One region of the Streptomyces sp. Root1310 genome, then DNA from elsewhere that is predicted to be linked to it. Evidence: riboswitches for the same ligand, from Rfam matches in the RefSeq annotation. Region 1 holds a riboswitch; each other region holds the start of a gene.

Region 1 (6,235 bases):
TCGACCTCGTGATGACCCCCGGGTTCGGCGGCGGCATGGAGTACCCCGGACTCGTCCTCCTCGGCACCACCGAGGAGGGCGGGGCCGTCGTCCACGAGCTGGCGCACCAGTGGTGGTACGGCATCGTCGGCAACGACGAGTACACCTCACCATGGCTGGACGAGAGCTTCGCCCAGTACGCCAACGCCCGTTTCTACGGCTGGGAGACCGGCGACTGCTGGTCCGACGTCTACTGGCCCGACGACAGTGCCGCGCTGACCTCCTCGATGGCCTACTGGTCGCAGCACCGCGGCACGTACCACCTCGTCTACACGGCCGGGCCCTGCGCCCTGGCCGACCTGGAACGCGCCCTCGGCCCCGACACCATGGCGCGGCTCCTGGAGCGGTACGCCCGGGAGCACTGGTACGGCGTCTCCACCACCGCCGACTTCAAGAAGGCCGCCCAGTCCATGACGGACGAGGATCTCCGTCCGTTCTGGGAGGCCCACCGCATCCGGTGACGGCGCAACGACCCGCGAGCGGAGGGGACTTACCGCTGCGCCGGGTGCGGGGCGGCGCTGTTGCGGGGTGGGTCAGCCAGGGCCGTCGAGGGCGATGCGGGCGGTGATGCGCTTGCCGACCGGTTCCTGCTCGACGAACAGGTCGTCCGTCACCGCCTTGACGATCTCCAGGCCGTGCTGGCCGATCCGTCCGGGATCGCTCGCCCGGGCCGCGGGCACCGTCGGGTCGCTGTCCCACACGACGACTTCCACCGCGTGGGCCGTGAGGCGCAGCTCCATCAGAACGGGGCCCGGGGCGTACTTGCGGGCGTTGGTGACCAGCTCGCTCACCACCAGCTGGGTGAGGTCCCGCGCGCGGGCCGGATCGGGCAGGCGATGGTGGTCATGGGCCCGGTCGAGGAAGGCGACGGCATGGTGGCGGGCGTCCGCGATGCTCGCGTCGTCCGCGCCCAGAGAGTATCCGGCGCGCATCAGGTGGCCGTCCAGCCCGGTAGAGCCGTCGCCTCCGGCGTGGGATTCCACGTGTCCTCGCCCTCACTCCCCCGGTCACGTGCGCCGGTACCCGCCATCGCGCGATGCATGCCACGGGATGCCGCCCGGCACAGCCGCCCGGGTGCGTGCCGCCGCGGTGGTGGGACGGAATCCTCCGCGCCCGCCCCTCGCCCGGGGGCCAGCCTAAACGCAGTCGAGGAGACGGTGACCGGTATCGGGAAAGCGGACCGGCCGAGCAGCTGTCCGTCGCGCGTCGCGTGGTCGACGGCGTCCGGGCCGTGACCGTGCGGGGCGGGATCGACCACGACGTCAGGGAGGTCCTCGGCGAAGCCCCGCTCCGCGCGGACGGAGCCGTGCCGCCCCGCGGATCGTGGCCGGCCTCGGCGGCGTGGCCTTCATGGACTCCAGCGGCATCAACGTCTTCCTCGCCGCCCACCGGCAGGTGAGCGGCGCGCAGGGCCGACCCCACGTGCTGCGCCCCGCCGCGATGCGACCGGACGCGCTCCGACCTTAACCTCAAGCGCGCTTGAGGGCCGACGCTTCGGCCATGACCACTACGACCACGCAGACGGATCACACCGAGATCAGCAGGCTCGTCAGCCGGTTCTTCCGAGCTCTGGACGAGCGGAAGTTCGAGGGCGACTGGGCCCGTGACTACGTCACCGACGACGTCCGGACGACGACCCCGATCGGCGCGGCCGACGGCGTCGACGCGATGGCGCACGCCAGGGAGGCACTCGAGCGGTACGCCCGCACCCAGCACATCACCTCCGACCTCCTGGTCGACGTCGAACCGGCCTCGGGGAGGGCCACGGCGTCCTGGAACGCGTTGATGACGCACGTTCACCACGAGGAGACGCTTCGGCGGCGCGGCGAGGACGCCGACCCTGTCTTCACGGTGGGTGGCCACTGGGAGGCCGAACTGCGGCGCGAGCACGGGGGATGGCGTATCAGCCGCATGTCCGTCCAGGCGATGTGGACCACAGGTCAGCCGCCCGAGCTCCCCCCGGAGTTCCGGCCCGCACCGGTTGCGTGACCCACCGTCGCGATCGGCGCGCGGCACGCGGCTACTCCTCCGTGGGCGTGGACCCGGGCCGGAAGGCATCGGCGAGGACGGCGTACCTGGTGGCGGTCTCCAGGTGCTCGTCGTCGCGGCGGCGCAGGTGTTCGTAGGAGGCGAGCCGGTACCGGGCCTGTCGCAGGCAGTGGGCCCGGACCTGCGCGTCGTCCATACCGTGGATCTCCAGCCCGGCCAACGGCGGGAAGACGTGCGCCGGTGCGGGCCGCCCGGCGGGCTCCGGTTCGGGACTGCGGTTCCAGGGACGGTCCTTGGACATGGTGATCCTCGCTGCGTGGAAGTCGGAGTGGGGCGCTTCCCGCCCTCGGCGTCTTCCAAGCATGCCGAACGCGTGTTCCACCTCACCATCCGAACGGCCGAGGTCATCCGGCGCGCCGGAGGAGCGCCCCGTAGGCTGGCGGGCGCAGCTGGTTCGCCCCGTCCGCCAGGCGGGATGCGTCGCAAGAGGGAACCCGGTGGAAATCCGGGACTGCCCCGCAGCGGTGAGCGGGAACGACCGCCGTCATACGCACTGGACCCACGAACAGGGTCTGGGAAGCGACGGCCAGTAGGTGTCTCGTACGCACTCCGTACACAGAGACGTGCCCGTGAGTCCGAAGACCTGCCCGTTGCCCGCGCGCGAAAGGACTCGTGCGCGGAAATCCCGGTGACCTCGTGGGCGGGTCGGCGTACATATCAGGCGAACGACCGCGCCGCGCCGCGCGGGATCGGTCCGCCCGGTTCGTCACCCCTTCGCGCTCGCGTCCCGTCCCGGGATCCCAGGGAGATATCTCGCGAAGGAGATTTCCGTGACAGCGAAGTCCGCAGCCGCGGCGGCACGGGCCACCGTGTACGGCTACCCCCGCCAGGGACCGAACCGGGAACTGAAGAAGGCCGTAGAGGGCTACTGGAAGGGCCGCGTCACCGCCGACGCCCTCCGGACCACCGCCGCCGAACTGCGCGCCGCCGACTGGCGGCAGCTCGCCGAGGCCGGCATCGACGAGGTACCGACCGGCGGCTTCTCGTACTACGACCACGTCCTGGACACCACCGTCATGGTCGGCGCGATCCCCGGCCGCCACCGCGACGCCGTCGCCACCGATCCGCTCGACGGCTACTTCGCCATGGCACGCGGCACCCAGGACGTCGCGCCGCTCGAGATGACCAAGTGGTTCGACACCAACTACCACTACCTGGTACCCGAGTTGGGACCGGACACCGTCTTCACGGCCGATCCGGCCAAGCAGGTCGCCGAGCTCGGGGAGGCCCTCGCCCTCGGGCTTAGCGCCCGCCCGGTACTGGTCGGCCCGGTCACCTACCTGCTGCTCGCCAAGCCCGCCCCGGGCGTGCCCGCGGACTTCGAGCCGCTCAGCCTGCTGGACAGGCTGCTGCCGGTGTACGCCGAGGTGCTCGCCGACCTGCGCGCGGCCGGCGCCGCGTGGGTACAGCTGGACGAGCCCGCCCTCGTCCAGGACCGTACCCCGGCCGAACTGGCTGCCACCGCCCGCGCCTACCGCGCTCTCGGCGCCCTGACCGACCGGCCCAGGCTCCTGGTCGCCTCCTACTTCGACCGGCTCGGCGACGCGCTGCCGGTCCTGGCCAAGGCCCCCGTGGACGGCCTCGCCCTCGACTTCACCGGCGCCGCGGCCGCCGACCTCGACGCCCTCGCGGCCGTGGGCGGCCTGCCCGGCAAGCGGCTGGTGGCCGGTGTCGTCAACGGCCGCAACGTCTGGATCAACGATCTGGAGAAGTCCCTCGCCACCCTGGGCACCCTGCTCGGGCTCGCCGACCGGGTCGATGTGGCCGCCTCCTGCTCGCTGCTCCATGTGCCCCTCGACACGAACCTGGAACGGGACATCGAGCCACAGATCCGGCGCTGGCTGGCCTTCGCCCGCCAGAAGACCGCCGAAGTCGTCACCCTTGCCAGGGGTCTGACTCTCGGTACCGACGCGATCACCGGCGAACTGGCCGCGAACCGGGCCGACCTGGCCGCCCGGGCCGGCTCCCCCCTCACCCACGACCCGGCCGTCCGGGCCCGTGCCGCCGCCGTCGGCGACGCCGACGCCCGCCGCTCCCAGCCGTATGCGGTGCGGGCCGCGGCCCAGCGTGCCCATCTCCGGCTGCCCCTCCTGCCGACCACCACCATCGGGTCCTTCCCGCAGACCGGCGAACTGCGCACCGCCCGCGCCGCCCTGCGCACCGGCCGGATCGACACCGCCGCCTACGAGGAGCGCATCCGTGCCGAGATCCAGGACGTCGTCTCCTTCCAGGAGAAGGCGGGCCTGGACGTCCTCGTGCACGGCGAGCCCGAACGCAACGACATGGTGCAGTACTTCGCCGAGCGGCTCACCGGGTACCTGACCACGGAGCACGGGTGGGTGCAGTCCTACGGCACCCGTTACGTCCGCCCGCCGGTCCTGGCCGGCGACATCTCCCGGCCCGCACCGATGACCGTGCGCTGGACGACGTACGCCCAGTCCCTCACCGACCGCCCGGTCAAGGGCATGCTCACCGGCCCCGTCACCATGCTCGCCTGGTCCTTCGTCCGCGACGACCAGCCCCTCGGCGACACCGCCCGCCAGGTCGCCCTCGCCCTGCGCGACGAGGTCGACGACCTGGAGACGGGCGGGACTTCGGTGATCCAGGTGGACGAACCCGCGCTGCGCGAGACCCTGCCGCTGCGGACCGCCGACCGCCCGGCCTACCTGGCCTGGGCCACCGAGGCGTTCCGGCTCAGCACCGGCGGCGTGCGACCGGACACGCAGATCCACACCCACATGTGCTACGCCGAGTTCGGCGACATCGTCCAGGCCATCGACGACCTCGACGCCGACGTCATCAGCCTCGAAGCCGCCCGCTCCCACATGCAGGTCGCCCGCGAACTCGCCGCGCACGGCTACCCGCGCGAGGCCGGACCGGGTGTCTACGACATCCACTCCCCCCGCGTCCCGAGCACCGAGGAGGCCGCCGAGCTGCTGCGTACCGGTCTCAGGGCCATTCCCGCCGAGCGTCTGTGGGTCAACCCCGACTGCGGCCTGAAGACCCGCGGCTGGCCCGAGACCCGGGCCTCGCTGGAGAACCTGGTCGCCGCCGCCCGTGCCGTGCGTGAGGAACTCTCCGCGTCCTGACGGCGGGCCGACCGGCCGAGCGGTCGAGGAGTCGATCAGCCGAGGAGCCGAGCAGGCCGGGGGAGGAAGCAGTCGCCGTCCTCCCCCGGCCCCGATCCCGGTCCCGGTCGGGGTCGGGTCGGGACCGGGTCGGGACCGGGTCGGGACCGGGTCGGGACCGGGTCGGGACCGGGTCGGGACCGGGTCGGGGTACGGGCTGTTCGGAGCCTTGCGGGGTAGGCGGGGGGAAGCGGTTTTGCGGAAGGCCGCCGCCCGGAGGGACCGGTCGGCGCACGCAGAACGGAGGAAGCGATGTACGAGTCCCGCCCGTCCTCGGCCGCCCGTGTCGTCGTGGGGGTGAGCGGCTCTCTGGGGAGTCTCACCGCCCTGGTCCGGGCCGCCGACGAGGCGCGGCGCCGGGGAGCCGAGCTCTGGCCGGTGCTGGCCTGGGAGCCGCCGGGCGGGGAACTCGCCGCCCGCAGGACGACGGCGGCGGCCGTCCTGGTCGAGGACTGGGAGCGGCTGGCACGTGAGCGGCTGCTCGGTGCCCTGCGGGAGGTCTTCGGGGGTGACGGCTCCGCGCTGCGTACCCGCCCCCTCATCGCGCGCGGCACCCCGGGTCCGGCGCTGGTCGGAACCGCGGACCGGGAGGACGACCTCCTCGTGATCGGCGCCGGACGGCGCGGCCTGCTGCACCGCGCCCTGTGGCCGTCGACCGCCCGTCACTGCCTCGCCCGCGCCACCTGCCCGGTCCTGGCGGTGCCGCCGTCACCTCTCCAGGACTCCCTCGCGGCTGCGCAGCGCCGGAACACGTGGGGGCTGCGGCTGGACACCCGGCACGTGGCGAGGGAGTTCGAGACCGTGCCGCCCGACGCCTGAGGCGATCGGGACCGCACGGCCCGCCGCCGCCGAGCGGTACCGGTCGCGGAATGCAGCGCCAGGCGGCTGCTCCGTCACGCAGAGTAAAGCCCGCGGCCGCATCGTCTAAGCTCCGGACCATGCGCGTATGGATCTTGGAGGACGAACCCGAGCCGGGGACGCTCGTCGCTGCTCGGCTGCGTGGCGCGGGCCCCGCGGTG
Region 2 (6,235 bases), on a different contig from region 1:
GGCGATCCCGGTCAGCCGCCCGGCCGGCAGGTCGAGGTCGACGCCGTCCGGCCCGCCGAGCCGCACCCCGCGCAGCCGCAGCTCCCCGCGCACCGGGTCCGGCACGGGGGCCCGGCCGCCCACCACGGCGGGTTCCGCGGCGAGGACCTCCGCGACCCGGGCGGCCGAGGCCCGGCCCTGCGCCAGTTCGGCGTTGACCCAGGCGAACGTCTCCAACGGGCCCAGCAGGAACAGCGCGAGACCCACCGCGGACACCAACTGCCCCAACGTGAGCGAGCCGTCGAGCGCGAGACGCCCGCCGACCAGCGCTATCAGCGCGATGAACCCACCGGTCAGGGCGAGCACCAGCCCGGTCTGCCAGGACTCGGCACGTGCCGCGCGCAGGGTGGCCGCGAGCGAGGCACGGCTCGTACGGCGGTACCGCTCGACGGCCGCCTGCTGGGCGCCCAGCCCCTTCAGCACCCGAAGACCGGCCACCAGGTCGGCGGCCACTCCCGAGGCGTGGGCTGCCCGGTCCTGTTCGGCCTCGCTGCGGCGCTCCAGCGGCTTGCTCAGCAGATGCCCCAGCCACAGCAGCACCGGCGTGCCCAGCAGCACGATCAGCCCCAGCGGGACGGACGTCAGCAGCAGCCACACGGCGCTGGCGGTGATGCCCGCGACCGCCCATATCCCGCTCATCAGCGCCATGTTCACCGCGCCGACGCGCTTGGCGTCCTCGGTGGCGACATTGGCCAGCTCGCCGGGCAGCCGTCCCTCCTCGGCACCGCCGCGTGCGTCGAGCACCCGGCGCACGATCGCCAGGCGAAGGGTGTGCGCGGCCTCTTCGGCACCCCGCTCACCGGCCCGCGCGCCCAGCCGGAAGCTCCACGACAGCGCCACGTACATCACGGCCAGCACGACCAGCCAGAGGGCGAGCCGCCCGGCGTCCTGCCCGGCCACGGCCTGGTCGATGACGACACCGATGAGCACCGGCACCAGGGCTTCCCCCAGTTGGTGCACACACCCGAGCGCCGCGCCGAGACCGACGCGCCGCGCCTGCCCCCTGACGGAGCGCGTCAGGACGTCCCGCCCCGACTGTTCCCCTGATCCCACCAGCCACCCTCCGGAAACCGGTCAACTTAGGCAAGGCTACTCTAAGTGAAGGCGGGCGAGTCAATGCCGCGGCCCGCCGCACCGCGTGGAGCGCTCCCGGGACACGACGCCGGCCCGGCCGGGCCGGGACCGGTGTGCTTCAGTGGGCGCCGTGACCATCCCCGGTGGCGCCCCTCGGGCCCTGCTCTCCGGAAGGGACCGCACTCTCGTGCACGTACTGATCCTGGGCGGGACCACCGAGGCCCGTCGCCTCGCCGAACTCCTGGCGGCCGACGCCACGCCCGGGATCCGCGTGACGACCTCCCTGGCCGGACGGGTGGCCGCGCCCCGGCTGCCGCCCGGCGCGGTGCGCGTGGGCGGCTTCGGCGGGGCCGGGGGTCTCGCCGCGTGGCTGGACGAGCAGGGGGTCGACGCGCTCGTCGACGCCACCCACCCCTTCGCCGGGACCATCAGCCTCAACGCCGCGAAGGCCGCGGCCGACGCCCGTGTCCCGCTGCTCGCGCTGCGCCGCCCGGGCTGGGTTCCGGTGGCGGGCGACGTCTGGCACGAGGCCGGCTCCCTGGCGGAGGCCGCCGAGCTGCTTCCCTCGCTCGGCCGGCGGGTGTTCCTCACCACCGGGCGCCTGGGGCTCGCCGCCTTCGCGGCCCTGGACGACCTGTGGTTCCTCGTACGGTCGGTCGAGGCACCCGAGGCGCCGGTCCCGTCCCGCATGGAGGTACTGCTCGACCGGGGACCCTTCACGCTCGACGGGGAGCGCGAACTGCTGCGCCGCCACCGGATCGACGTCGTCGTGACCAAGGACAGCGGGGGAGCGGCCACCGCCCCGAAACTGACCGCCGCTCGGGCGGCGGGGCTGCCCGTGGTCGTGGTGCGCAGACCGCCGGTCCCCGCGGGGGTCCGGGTCGCGGCCACGCCGGAGCAGGCCCGTGAATGGATCCGGAACGCCGCACGGGCAGGGGAGTAGCCGCGCGCCGATGCCGCGTCAGGAGTCGGCGCGGCGCCCAGGAAGCGGATGTGCGGGCGGCCGTCGGGGCCGTCGGCCGTGACGGCGGCCCGGACGCCGTGGACGTCGGCGACGGGCGCCTCGGTGAGGACGTCGCGCGGGCTGCCGCAGGCCACCACGCGCCCCTCCTCGAGGACGACGAGCCGGTCGCAGTACATCGCGGCGAGGTTGAGGTCGTGCAGCGCGACGACGCTGGTGACCCGCAGTTCGGTGATCAGGGCCGGCAGGGCGAGCTGGTGCCGGATGTCGAGGTGGTTGGTGGGTTCGTCCAGGAGGAGTTCGCGGGGTTCCTGGGCCAGGGCGCGGGCGATCTGGACGCGCTGGCGCTCGCCACCGGAGAGGGAGTGCCAGGGCCGGTGGGCCTTGTCGGCGAGCCCGGTGCGCGCGAGCGCGGAGCGGACGGCCTCCTCGTCGGCGGCGGTGGCGGCCCAGGCGCGGCGGTGCGGGACGCGGCCGAGGCGTACGACGTCGTGGACGTTCAACGCGAGTGGGGTGTCGGCCTGTTGCTCGACGACGGCGATGCGCTGTCATCGGGTCTCCTTCGCGCGGTACAGCGCGGCGACGAAAGCCGGGACGCCGATGAGGGAGGTCACCACGCCCACCGGCACCTCCTGGGGGTCGAGCACGGTGCGGGCGAGGGTGTCGACCCAGACCAGGAACACCGCGCCGGTCAGGGCGGTGGCGGGCAGCAGCCGGGTGCGGCCGGGGCCGGTGAGGACCCGTGCGGCGTGCGGGAGCACCGGGCCGACGAAGCCGATCGCCCCGGCCGAGCTCACCAGGGTGGCTGTGAGCAGCGCGGTCGTGCACAGCAGTACCAGACGGGTGCGGGCCACGGAGACCCCGAGGCAGAGGGTCGCGTCCTGCCCGAAGGCGAACGCGTCCAGGGTCCTGGCGTGACCGAGGCAGACCGTCAGCCGCGTCGGGGGCTCAAGCGCGAAGCCCGGTCGTACGGTGCTCCCCCGGCCGTCTCCCGGCTGCGGGGGTCGCCAGCAGGTCCTTGGACTCGGGGTCACCCGGACGAGGCGCCTTCCCGGACCGCGTACGCCGTCCGGTGGCCGTGCCCCGCCCGTCGCCCTCACCGCTGCGCGTCAGCTCCGGATTCGCACCGGATTCCCTGACCCGTACACACTCGCGTGCGCACATGGGTTCGACCGGCCTGGGCGAGCTACCACAGCCGCGGAGGCCGCCCGCGGGCCTCCGCGCGCGCCGGCTCGGCCCCGTTCGCCGGCTGTCGGGCCTGGTTACTATGCTCCTTCAGGCCAGAGGGAGAGAGTCATGTTGACCGAGGTCACGGCGACCCGCTACGTGGCTCCGCTGCGGGCGGGCGGCTCCGTGCCCGCCGTCGTCGAGGCCGACGACCTGGGCACCTACGTCGTGAAGTTCACGGGCTCCGCGCAGGGCCGCAAGGCGCTCGTCGCCGAGGTGATCGTGGGCGAGCTGGCGCGCGCCCTCGGGCTGCGCTTTCCCGAACTGGTCCTGGTCCGCTTCGACCCGGCGATCGCCGCTGCGGAACCGCACCAGGAGGTACGGGACCTGCACGCCGCGAGCGCGGGGGTCAACCTCGGGATGGACTTCCTGCCGGGTGCGGAGGACTTCACGCCGGAGGTCGCCGAGGTCTTCCCGGTGGAGCCGCTGGAGGCCGGGAGGATCGTCTGGCTGGACGCCCTGACCGTCAACGTCGACCGGACGGTCCACAGCTCCAACCTGATGGTCTGGCCGACGTTCGGCACGGTCCCGCCCCGGCTCTGGCTCATCGACCACGGCGCCGCCCTCGTCTTCCACCACCGCTGGGACGGCGCCGACCCCGAGAAGCGCTACGACTTCCGCCATCACGCCCTCGGCCGCTGCGCCCCGGACACCCGGGCGGCCGACGCCGAGCTGGCGCCCCGGGTGACCGAGGAGCTGCTGCGCGGGATCGTGGCGGAGGTACCGGACGCCTGGCTGACCGGCGAGGCGGGGCTCGCGACCCCGGACGCGGTCCGGGAGGCGTATGTGCGCTACCTCCACGCGCGGGTGCGGGCTTCGGCGGCCTGGCTGCCCACCGACTTCCCCGCCCCGGAGGAGCTCGCCGCCGACGAGGCCCGGCGCGCGGCGAGGACACGGCAAGGACGGCCCGACTGGCTGAAGCGGGTCCCCGACCTGCACGGCAAGCCGGCCGCGGAACAGGATTGGTCGGTGCACCTCGGATGAGCGGAGCGAGTGACGCGAGCGGGCGGGTGGAGATCGAGTACTGCACCCAGTGCCGTTGGCTGCCGCGCGCGGCCTGGCTGGCACAGGAGCTGCTCACGACCTTCGAGGCCGAGCTGACGGAGCTCGCCCTGAAGCCCGGCAAGGGCGGGGTCTTCGTCGTCCGGGTGAACGACGAGGTGGTCTGGGACCGCCGCGAACAGGGCTTCCCGGAGCCGACCGCGGTGAAGAAGCTCGTACGTGACCGAGTGGCCCCGGGGAAGTCCCTGGGCCACTCGGAGAGGTGAGCCGTCCGGCCGGTGCCGGTGCTCAGCCCTTGAGCTGCTCGTACGCCGGCAGGGTGAGGAAGTCCGCGTAGTCGTCGTCGAGGGCGACGGTCAGCAGCAGGTCGTGCGCCTGCTGCCAGTGACCGGCCGCGAAGGCCTCCTCGCCGATCTCCGCGCGGATCGCGGCCAGTTCCGCGGCGGCGACCTCGCGGGCCAGCTCGGGCGTGGCCTTCACCGTGGTCCCGTCGCGCTCGAACTCCACCCCCGCGTTGATCCACTGCCAGATCTGCGAGCGGGAGATCTCCGCGGTGGCCGCGTCCTCCATCAGGTTGAAGATGGCGACCGCGCCCAGGCCGCGAAGCCAGGCCTCGATGTAACGGATACCGACCTGCACGGCGTTGACCAGCCCCGGGTAGGTCGGCCTGGCCTCCAGCGAGTCGACGGCGATCAGGTCGGCCGCCTTGACGTCGACGTCCTCGCGCAGCCGGTCCTTCTGGTTCGGCCGGTCGCCGAGCACGGCGTCGAAGGAGGCCATGGCGATCGGCACCAGGTCCGGGTGGGCCACCCACGACCCGTCGAAACCGTCCTTCGCCTCGCGGTCCTTGTCCGCCTTGACCTTCTCGAAGGCGACCTTGTTGACCTCCTCGTCGCGGCGGGACGGGATGAAGGCCGCCATGCCGCCGATGGCGTGCGCGCCGCGCTTGTGGCAGGTGCGGACGAGGAGTTCGGTGTACGCCCGCATGAACGGGGCGGTCATCGTCACCGCGTTGCGGTCCGGGAGGACGAACCTGGCCCCGCCGTCACGGAAGTTCTTGACGATGGAGAACAGGTAGTCCCAGCGGCCGGCGTTCAACCCGGAGGCGTGGTCCCGGAGTTCGTAGAGGATCTCGTCCATCTCGTACGCGGCCGTGATCGTCTCGATGAGCACGGTGGCGCGGACGGTGCCCTGCGGGATGCCGACGTGGTCCTGCGCGAAGACGAACACCTCGTTCCAGAGGCGGGCCTCCAGGTGCGACTCCGTCTTCGGGAGATAGAAGTACGGGCCCTTGCCGAGGTCGAGCAGGCGCTGGGCGTTGTGGAAGAAGTAGAGGCCGAAGTCGACCAGGGCGCCGGGGACCTGACGGCCGTCCGCGTCGACGAGGTGACGCTCGTTCAGATGCCAGCCGCGCGGGCGCATCACGACCGTGGCGAGCTCGCCGGCGTCCTTCAGGGCGTACGACTTGCCCGACCGCGGGTCGGTGAAGTCGATGCGCCGGGTGTAGGCGTCGGCCAGGTTGATCTGACCGAGGACGACGTTCTCCCAGGTCGGCGCGGAGGCGTCCTCGAAGTCCGCGAGCCAGACCCGGGCGCCCGAGTTGAGGGCGTTGACGGTCATCTTGCGGTCGGTCGGGCCGGTGATCTCGACCCGGCGGTCGTCCAGGGCCGCGGGGGAGGGGGCGACCCTCCAGGTGTCGTCCGCGCGGATCGCCGCGGTCTCCGGGAGGAAGTCCAGGGTGGAGGTGTGGGCGATCTCGGCGCGGCGCTCGGCACGCCGGGCGAGGAGTTCGTCCCGGCGCGGGGTGAACCGCCGGTGCAGCTCGGCCACGAAGGCGAGTGCCGCCTCGGTGAGGACCTCCTCCTGCCGCGGCAGGGGCTCGGCGTCGACGATGGCCAGCGGGGACGGCGCTGGTGCGGACATGAGCGGTCA
Region 3 (6,235 bases), on a different contig from region 1:
CCCGGTCCATGGGCCCCCGGGGGAATCTTCGAGCGGCCACTGGTACCGGGGTACCACTGATCGATGATTCGCTCCATGTGGCGATCATCGCCCGTCCGGCTCTCCCGCGCGTCGGCCGACGGCGGACATGCGTCGCGGGGCGTCAGCCTTCGGTGGGGGTCACGGGGTTCGCGGGGTTCGCGGGGACGGACGTCGCGGCCAGCGTGGCCAGTTCCTCCGCGGTGCGGGGGCCGGTCGAGGAAGCTGTCAACAGGCCTTGGGAACGGAGGAGTTGGCCTGCGGCGACCCCCCAGGGCAGCCGCAGGCCCGCCTGCCGGAGGAGGTCCGTGCGGGCGAGGGTGGTGGCGGCCGGTCCGGTGCGCGCGCCGGACGGGGTGAGCAGGGTCGCGTCGTCCGCCCAGCGCAGCGCCAGGTCGACGTCGTGGGTGGCCATGACCACGGTCGTGCCCGACTCGCGCAGGCGGCCGAGGGTCGCCAGCAGCCGTTCCTGGCCGTCGGGGTCGAGCCCCGCGGTCGGTTCGTCGAGGATCAGCACCCGGGGCCGCATCGCGACGGCGCCGGCGATCGCTGTGCGCTTGCGCTGGCCGTAGGAGAGCAGATGGGTGGGCCGGTCGGCCAGGGCGGTGATGTCCAGGGCCGCCAGCGCCTCCTCGATCCGGGCCCTCACCTCGGTGTCGGACAGGCCGAGATTCAGCGGTCCGAACGACACGTCCTGGGCGACGGACGCGGCGAACAGCTGGTCGTCCGGATCCTGGACCACCAGCTGCACGGTCGTACGCAGCCGGGTCAGCCCCTTGCGGTCGTACGTCACCGGGCGCCCCTCGACTCTCAACTCGCCCTCGCCCGGACGCAGTCCACCGCTCAGCAGCCGCATCAGCGTGGTCTTGCCGCTGCCGTTGCGGCCCAGCAGGGCGAGCGCGCGCCCCGCGTGGACCTCGAAGTCCAGGCCGCTGAGCACGGCCGGGCCGTCCTCGTAGGCGAAGGAGGCGCCCCGCAGGGCGACCAGTGCGGGCTCGCTCATCACAGCGGCCTTTCCAGTACGGATCGCAGTACGAAGGTGAGGGCGACCAGGGCCGCGAGGAGGGCTGCGCTGGCCGCCGTGAAGCGGACGGAGATCCGGGCCTGCGGCACCAGGACGCGCAGGGTGCCGTCGTAGCCGCGCCCGGCCAGCCCGTCCTGCAGGCGCGCCGCCCGGTCGAAGGCGCGGACGAACGCGGTGGCGCCGAGCCCGGCCAGCGAACGCCACTCCGCGGCCCGGGTGGTGTGCCCGAGCCGGGCCGCCTGCGCTTCCCGGATCCGGCGCACGGAGTCGAGCAGCAGGAAGCTCATGCGGTACGTCACCAGCGCGACGTCCACGACGGGCGCGGGCACCCCGGCCCTGACCAGGCGGGGCAGCAGGTCGGACATCGGGGTGGTGAACGCGAGGAGGAGGACACCGAGGGAGGCCGCCGAGGTGCGCAGCAGCAGCTCCCCGGCGCGCACCGGACCGCCGTCGGCCAGGGCCACGAACCGGTCCGGGCCGCCGACCTGCACCAGCAGGGTGAGGGCACCGGTCGCACAGAAGCCCAGCGGTACCCGGTAGGCGCGCCACAGCCGCCGGCCCGGCACCCCCGCGGGCCCCAGCAGGACGACGAGTGCCGTCACCAGGACCAGGGCCGCGCCGGGCCAGGGCGGCAGGGAGATGGCGAGCACGGTGAGGCCGAGTCCCAGCACGGCCTTGTCCACGGGATGGCGACGGCGCCAGCGAGAGCTGTGCGCCGCCGCGTCGATCGGCAGCACGCGGGCTCAGGTCCGTTCGGGAGTGGACGACTCGGAGGCGCTCTCGGAGCGGTGGGAGCTCGCGGAGTTCGCGGTGCCCTGCGCCGCGGTCCTCGTCGTCGTCGAGGTCGTCGTCGAAGGCGTCGCCGTGGTGGAAGGCGTCGTCGTCGCCGTCGTCGAAGTATGCGGCGTTGTCGGGGTCGTCGCCGTCGAGGTCGTCGATGGTGTGGTGTCCCGCTGTGCCAGGGCCCGGAGTTCGCCCTGCCGCCGTCCCCGGTGCAGACCGAAGTAGTAGGCGAGGACCCCCGCGCCGAGGGCCGCCTGGAGGGCGAACAGCGCCGACTCGATGTCGCCGGACGGCGGCTCGTACAGGGGCGAGAACCAGGGTTCGTAGTCCGGCCGGATCTCGGTGATCGCCGTCTCCGCCTCCGCGTCGGCGCCCGTGAACGGCTCCTCCTTGTGGTCGCCGAGCCCGAGGGCCAGCGGCAGGACGGCCAGCGCGGCCACCACGAACAGCAGCAGGGCGTTGATCTTCGCGTTACGGCTCACCGGGCCACCGCCTCGGTCTCGGCACCGGAGTTGGTCCGGCCGCCGGTCACGAGCACGCCCAGCCTGGTCAGTTCACCCTTGCTGGACTGGGTCAGCAGCCGCATCACGAACACCGTGAGGAGCCCCTCGCTGACCGCGAGCGGGAGCTGGGTCACGGCGAAGATGGAGCCGAACTTGCCGAGCGCGCCCAGGAATCCGCTGCCCGGGTCCGGGAAGGCGAGCGCCAGCTGCACGCTGGTGACGCAGTAGGTGGACAGGTCGGCCACGAACGCGCCGAAGAACACCGTGACCATCAGCGGCACGGAGAACCGCCGCAGCAGCCGGTAGACCGCGTATCCGGCCCAGGGGCCGACGACGGCCATCGAGAAGACGTTGGCGCCGAGCGTCGTCAGGCCGCCGTGGGCGAGCAACAGCGCCTGGAAGAGCAGGGTGATGGTGCCCAGCACCGCCATGATCGGCGGCCGGAACAGGATGGCGCCGAGCCCCGTGCCGGTGGGGTGTGAGCAACTCCCGGTCACCGAAGGAAGTTTCAGCGCGGACAGGACGAACGTGAAGGCCCCGGAGGCGCCGAGGAGCAGGGTGCTCTCGGGGTGCTCCCTGACCTCACGGGTGAGTGACCGTACTCCGTGGACGACGAATGGCGCGGATGCGACGCCCCAGGCGATCGCATGCGCCGGAGGCAGAAAACCCTCGGCTATGTGCATGGCTGAGCAGACCCTCTCCAGCACCTCGTGGATGGTTGACGTGCCTTGGCCGGTCTCCTGGCTCACGGGTACCACCGCCCGTGCTCCGCCTTCCCGGGTCCCGAGGACCCAGTGGCTGCCCGCGAGGGCCGGAGCCGGACTTCCCGATCACAGTGGCGAGGGCCGCACCGGCATCACACCGGATTTCCCGTTCACCAAGGCGTGGTGACAGTAGTGCCCACACAGACGCGCTGACAAGCGGCGATGCGGGGCGCGAGGACGGCGGACGACGGCTCACCCCGGCGCACGGCCGCCGTCCGCGGGCTCGACGAAATGCCGGGTCCGCACGGTCGGCGTAGGGTCCGCCGTAGGGGTGACGGCCCTCGGTGCCCGGGGGCATGCCCGTCGTTCGGCGAGCGCCCCCTGCGCTGCGGGGAAGGTGAGAGTGTGCCGGATGCTGCCGCTGCCGGGTCGGGTGGGGGCTGGGGTCCGGAGTCCCTGGACAAGGTCCTGGCCGAGGGCATGAAGGAGACCGTCGCGTCCGTGACCGCCGTGTATCTGCCGGCGGCCGACGAGCCGGTGCTGCGGCTCGCGGTACTGGGCGGTCTCCCCTGGGAGATCTCCCTGCCCTGGGCGCGAGTGGCGCTGACGGCCGCGTCGCCGGTGTCCGACGCCGTGCGGGAGCGACGCCTGGTGTGGGTCGGCGGCGCGGAGGAGATGGCCCGCCGCTATCCGCGTCTGTCGCTCGTCGTGCCGTACCGCTTCTCGCTGGCCGCCGCCCCGATCACCACTGGCGAGGAGGTCTGGGGCGGGTTGGTGCTCCACTGGCCCGCCTCGCACCCCCCGCAGCTGAGCGTGCGCGAACGCGAGGCCGTGACCGGCCTCTGCGTCCGTCTGGCCCGGTTCCTGGGACGGGCGGCCGCCGACGGACACCCCGTACGGGCCGGCGGGGTGCCACGGGTGCTGCCGCCGCTCCGGGCCCGGCCGGCCGAAGCCGCGCAGGCGCAGTCCGCCGTCGAATTCGCCGAGCGGTTCCCCGGCGGGTGCTGCTCGCTGGACGTGGACGGCCGCATCACCTTCGCGACCACCACGGCCGCCCGGCTGCTCGGCTCCGCCGTGCCCGACCTGCTCGGCACCAAGCCCTGGGAGGCGCTGCCCTGGCTCGACGACCCGATCGCCGAGGACAGCTACCGGGCGGCCATGATCAGCCGCGAACCGACCTCCTTCACCACCCTGCGGCCGCCGGACCAGTGGCTGACCTTCCGGCTGCACCCGGACGCCTCCGGCATCAGCGTGTACATCGCCCCCACCCACTCGGCGCACGCCCATGCCCCGCTCACCGGCCCACCGCGGCCGCATCCGACGGCCGCCGCCACGCCTGGCCGGGCCGCCACCCTCTACCACCTGATGCACCTGGCCGCCACGCTCACCGAGGCCGTCGGGGTCCGGGACGTGGTCGACCAGGTCGCCGAACAGCTTCCGTCCGCCTTCGGCGCCAGGGCCCTGGCCCTGATGACCGCGGACGACGGCCGGCTGCGGATCATCGGCTACCGCGGCTACCCCGCCGAACTCATGCGGCGTTTCGACGCCGTTCCGCTCACCTCCGACACTCCCGCCGTGCACACCCTGACCACCGGCGTTCCGGGCTTCTTCGCCACCTTCGCCGATCTCCGACGCGCCTATCCCCCCGCGGTCCTCCAGGACGGCATGGCCGCCTGGGCCTTCCTGCCCCTGATCACCTCCGGACGCCCCGTCGGCTCCCTGGTGCTCGCCTACGACCGGCCCCGCCCCTTCCTTCCGGAGGAGCGGGCCGTCCTCACCTCCACCGCCGGGCTGATCGCGCAGGCGCTGGACCGGGCCCGTCTCTACGACACCCAGCACCGGCTCGTCCACGACCTCCAGGCCGTTCTGCTGCCCCACACCCTGCCCCGGGTCCCGGGCCTGGAGGTGGCCGCCCGCTACCTCCCCGCCACCCGCGGCATGGACATCGGCGGTGACTTCTACGACCTCATCCGCCTCGACGGCACCACGGCCGCCGCCACCATCGGTGACGTCCAGGGGCACAACGTCAACGCGGCGGCGCTCATGGGGCAGGTCCGCACCGCCGTCCACGCCAACGCCGGCGCGCCCCCCGACGAGGTCCTCGCCCGCACCAACCGTCTGCTCACCGACCTCGACCCCGGCCTGTTCACCAGCTGCCTCTACGTGCATCTCGACCTGGCCGCGCACCTCGCGTGCCTGGCCGCCGCCGGCCACCCGCCGCCGTTGCTGCGCCACCCCGACGGCCGCACCGAGGTCCTCCGGATGCCGCCCGGGCTCCTGCTGGGCATCGAGCCGGACGCCTCGTACACGTCGACCGAGATACCGCTGCCTCCCGGTTCGGTCCTGGCCCTGTACACCGACGGCATGGTCGAAGCCCCGGGCATCGACATCGACGATGCCGTGGACGCCCTCGCCCGCGAACTCGGCCGTGCCGGGCCGGGCTCCATGGACGCACTCGCCGACGCCCTCGTCCGGCACGCCCGCCGCTCGACCCCGCGCAGCGACGACATCGCCCTCCTCCTCATTCATCCCACCTGATATGCAATTCAACTAATTTCACCGCGTGGTGCGCGCCGGGACCCTTGCCCTCTGTCCCGCCGCCCCCTGTCCCGCCGCCCCCTGTCCCGCCGTCCCCCTCTGCCGCCGCCTCTCGCGTCGCCTCGTCGCAGGCCGCACCGGACGCCCTCCGCGGCGCCCCACCGCCGTACCGCCCGGTGGGAACATGTGTCCGATGTCCGACAGCGCTCGCACCGAACGGGGAGACCATGACCGGCCCGCACTCGCCCGAGCCGTTTCTCGACGGATTCGACCGGATCCTGGCGGACGCCGCGCCCACGGGCCGTCGGCTGACCCGCGACGAGATCGAGTCCCGGCGGGCCCTCGGCGCGCAGGCGGCCGAGGCGGGCCGTGGCTGGCGGGGTCTCGTCCGCGCGCACCTCGCGGCCGGCCGTGAGGTCCGTCCGCGAGGCGCCGATCCCGACAGCGTCCTCGCGGTCGTCGAAGAAGCCGTGGACGCCTTCGCCGACGGCTACGAGCGCGCGCAGCGGCTGGTGGTCCGCAAGGAGGAGGCGGCCCGCCGCGAGTTCATCGACGACCTGCTCCACGGGCGCGGGCCCGCCTGCCGGCTCGCCGCGCGCGCGGAACGGTTCGGGTTACGGCTGTCCCGCGCCCACGCGGTCGCGGTGGCCGAGGGTCCGGACAAG

Evidence for each region. Region 1 has a riboswitch for cobalamin ahead of metE (5-methyltetrahydropteroyltriglutamate--homocysteine S-methyltransferase). Riboswitches for the same ligand answer to the same signal wherever they lie in the genome.
Region 2: it holds a riboswitch for cobalamin, as region 1 does, so the genes downstream of both, ASD48_RS35810 (iron chelate uptake ABC transporter family permease subunit) here and metE (5-methyltetrahydropteroyltriglutamate--homocysteine S-methyltransferase) in region 1, are expected to answer to the same signal.
Region 3: it holds a riboswitch for cobalamin, as region 1 does, so the genes downstream of both, ASD48_RS14520 (energy-coupling factor ABC transporter permease) here and metE (5-methyltetrahydropteroyltriglutamate--homocysteine S-methyltransferase) in region 1, are expected to answer to the same signal.

What each region holds. Positions count from the first base shown of each region.
Region 1 covers NZ_LMEQ01000023.1:390,815-397,049, forward strand. Annotated here, with positions in the region: gene ASD48_RS25845 (M1 family metallopeptidase) at 1-500, shown strand, start outside; gene ASD48_RS25850 (ATP-binding protein) at 573-1,022, opposite strand; gene ASD48_RS45570 (hypothetical protein) at 1,363-1,506, shown strand; gene ASD48_RS25855 (nuclear transport factor 2 family protein) at 1,540-2,028, shown strand; gene ASD48_RS25860 (hypothetical protein) at 2,060-2,329, opposite strand; cobalamin riboswitch at 2,477-2,680, shown strand; gene metE (5-methyltetrahydropteroyltriglutamate--homocysteine S-methyltransferase) at 2,859-5,177, shown strand; gene ASD48_RS25870 (universal stress protein) at 5,469-6,035, shown strand; gene ASD48_RS46050 (hypothetical protein) at 6,155-6,235, shown strand, end outside.
Region 2 covers NZ_LMEQ01000032.1:616,901-623,135, forward strand. Annotated here, with positions in the region: gene ASD48_RS35800 (ABC transporter ATP-binding protein) at 1-1,092, opposite strand, end outside; gene ASD48_RS35805 (cobalt-precorrin-6A reductase) at 1,301-2,056, shown strand; partial or broken gene ASD48_RS42850 (ABC transporter ATP-binding protein) at 2,092-2,619, opposite strand; partial or broken gene ASD48_RS35810 (iron chelate uptake ABC transporter family permease subunit) at 2,623-3,009, opposite strand; cobalamin riboswitch at 3,087-3,211, opposite strand; gene ASD48_RS35815 (HipA family kinase) at 3,371-4,285, shown strand; gene ASD48_RS35820 (SelT/SelW/SelH family protein) at 4,282-4,569, shown strand; gene aceB (malate synthase A) at 4,592-6,226, opposite strand.
Region 3 covers NZ_LMEQ01000005.1:179,557-185,791, forward strand. Annotated here, with positions in the region: gene ASD48_RS14505 (ATP-binding cassette domain-containing protein) at 143-1,021, opposite strand; gene cbiQ (cobalt ECF transporter T component CbiQ) at 1,021-1,779, opposite strand; gene ASD48_RS14515 (energy-coupling factor ABC transporter substrate-binding protein) at 1,786-2,307, opposite strand; gene ASD48_RS14520 (energy-coupling factor ABC transporter permease) at 2,304-3,011, opposite strand; cobalamin riboswitch at 3,041-3,225, opposite strand; gene ASD48_RS14525 (SpoIIE family protein phosphatase) at 3,438-5,570, shown strand; partial or broken gene ASD48_RS14530 (helix-turn-helix domain-containing protein) at 5,798-6,235, shown strand, end outside.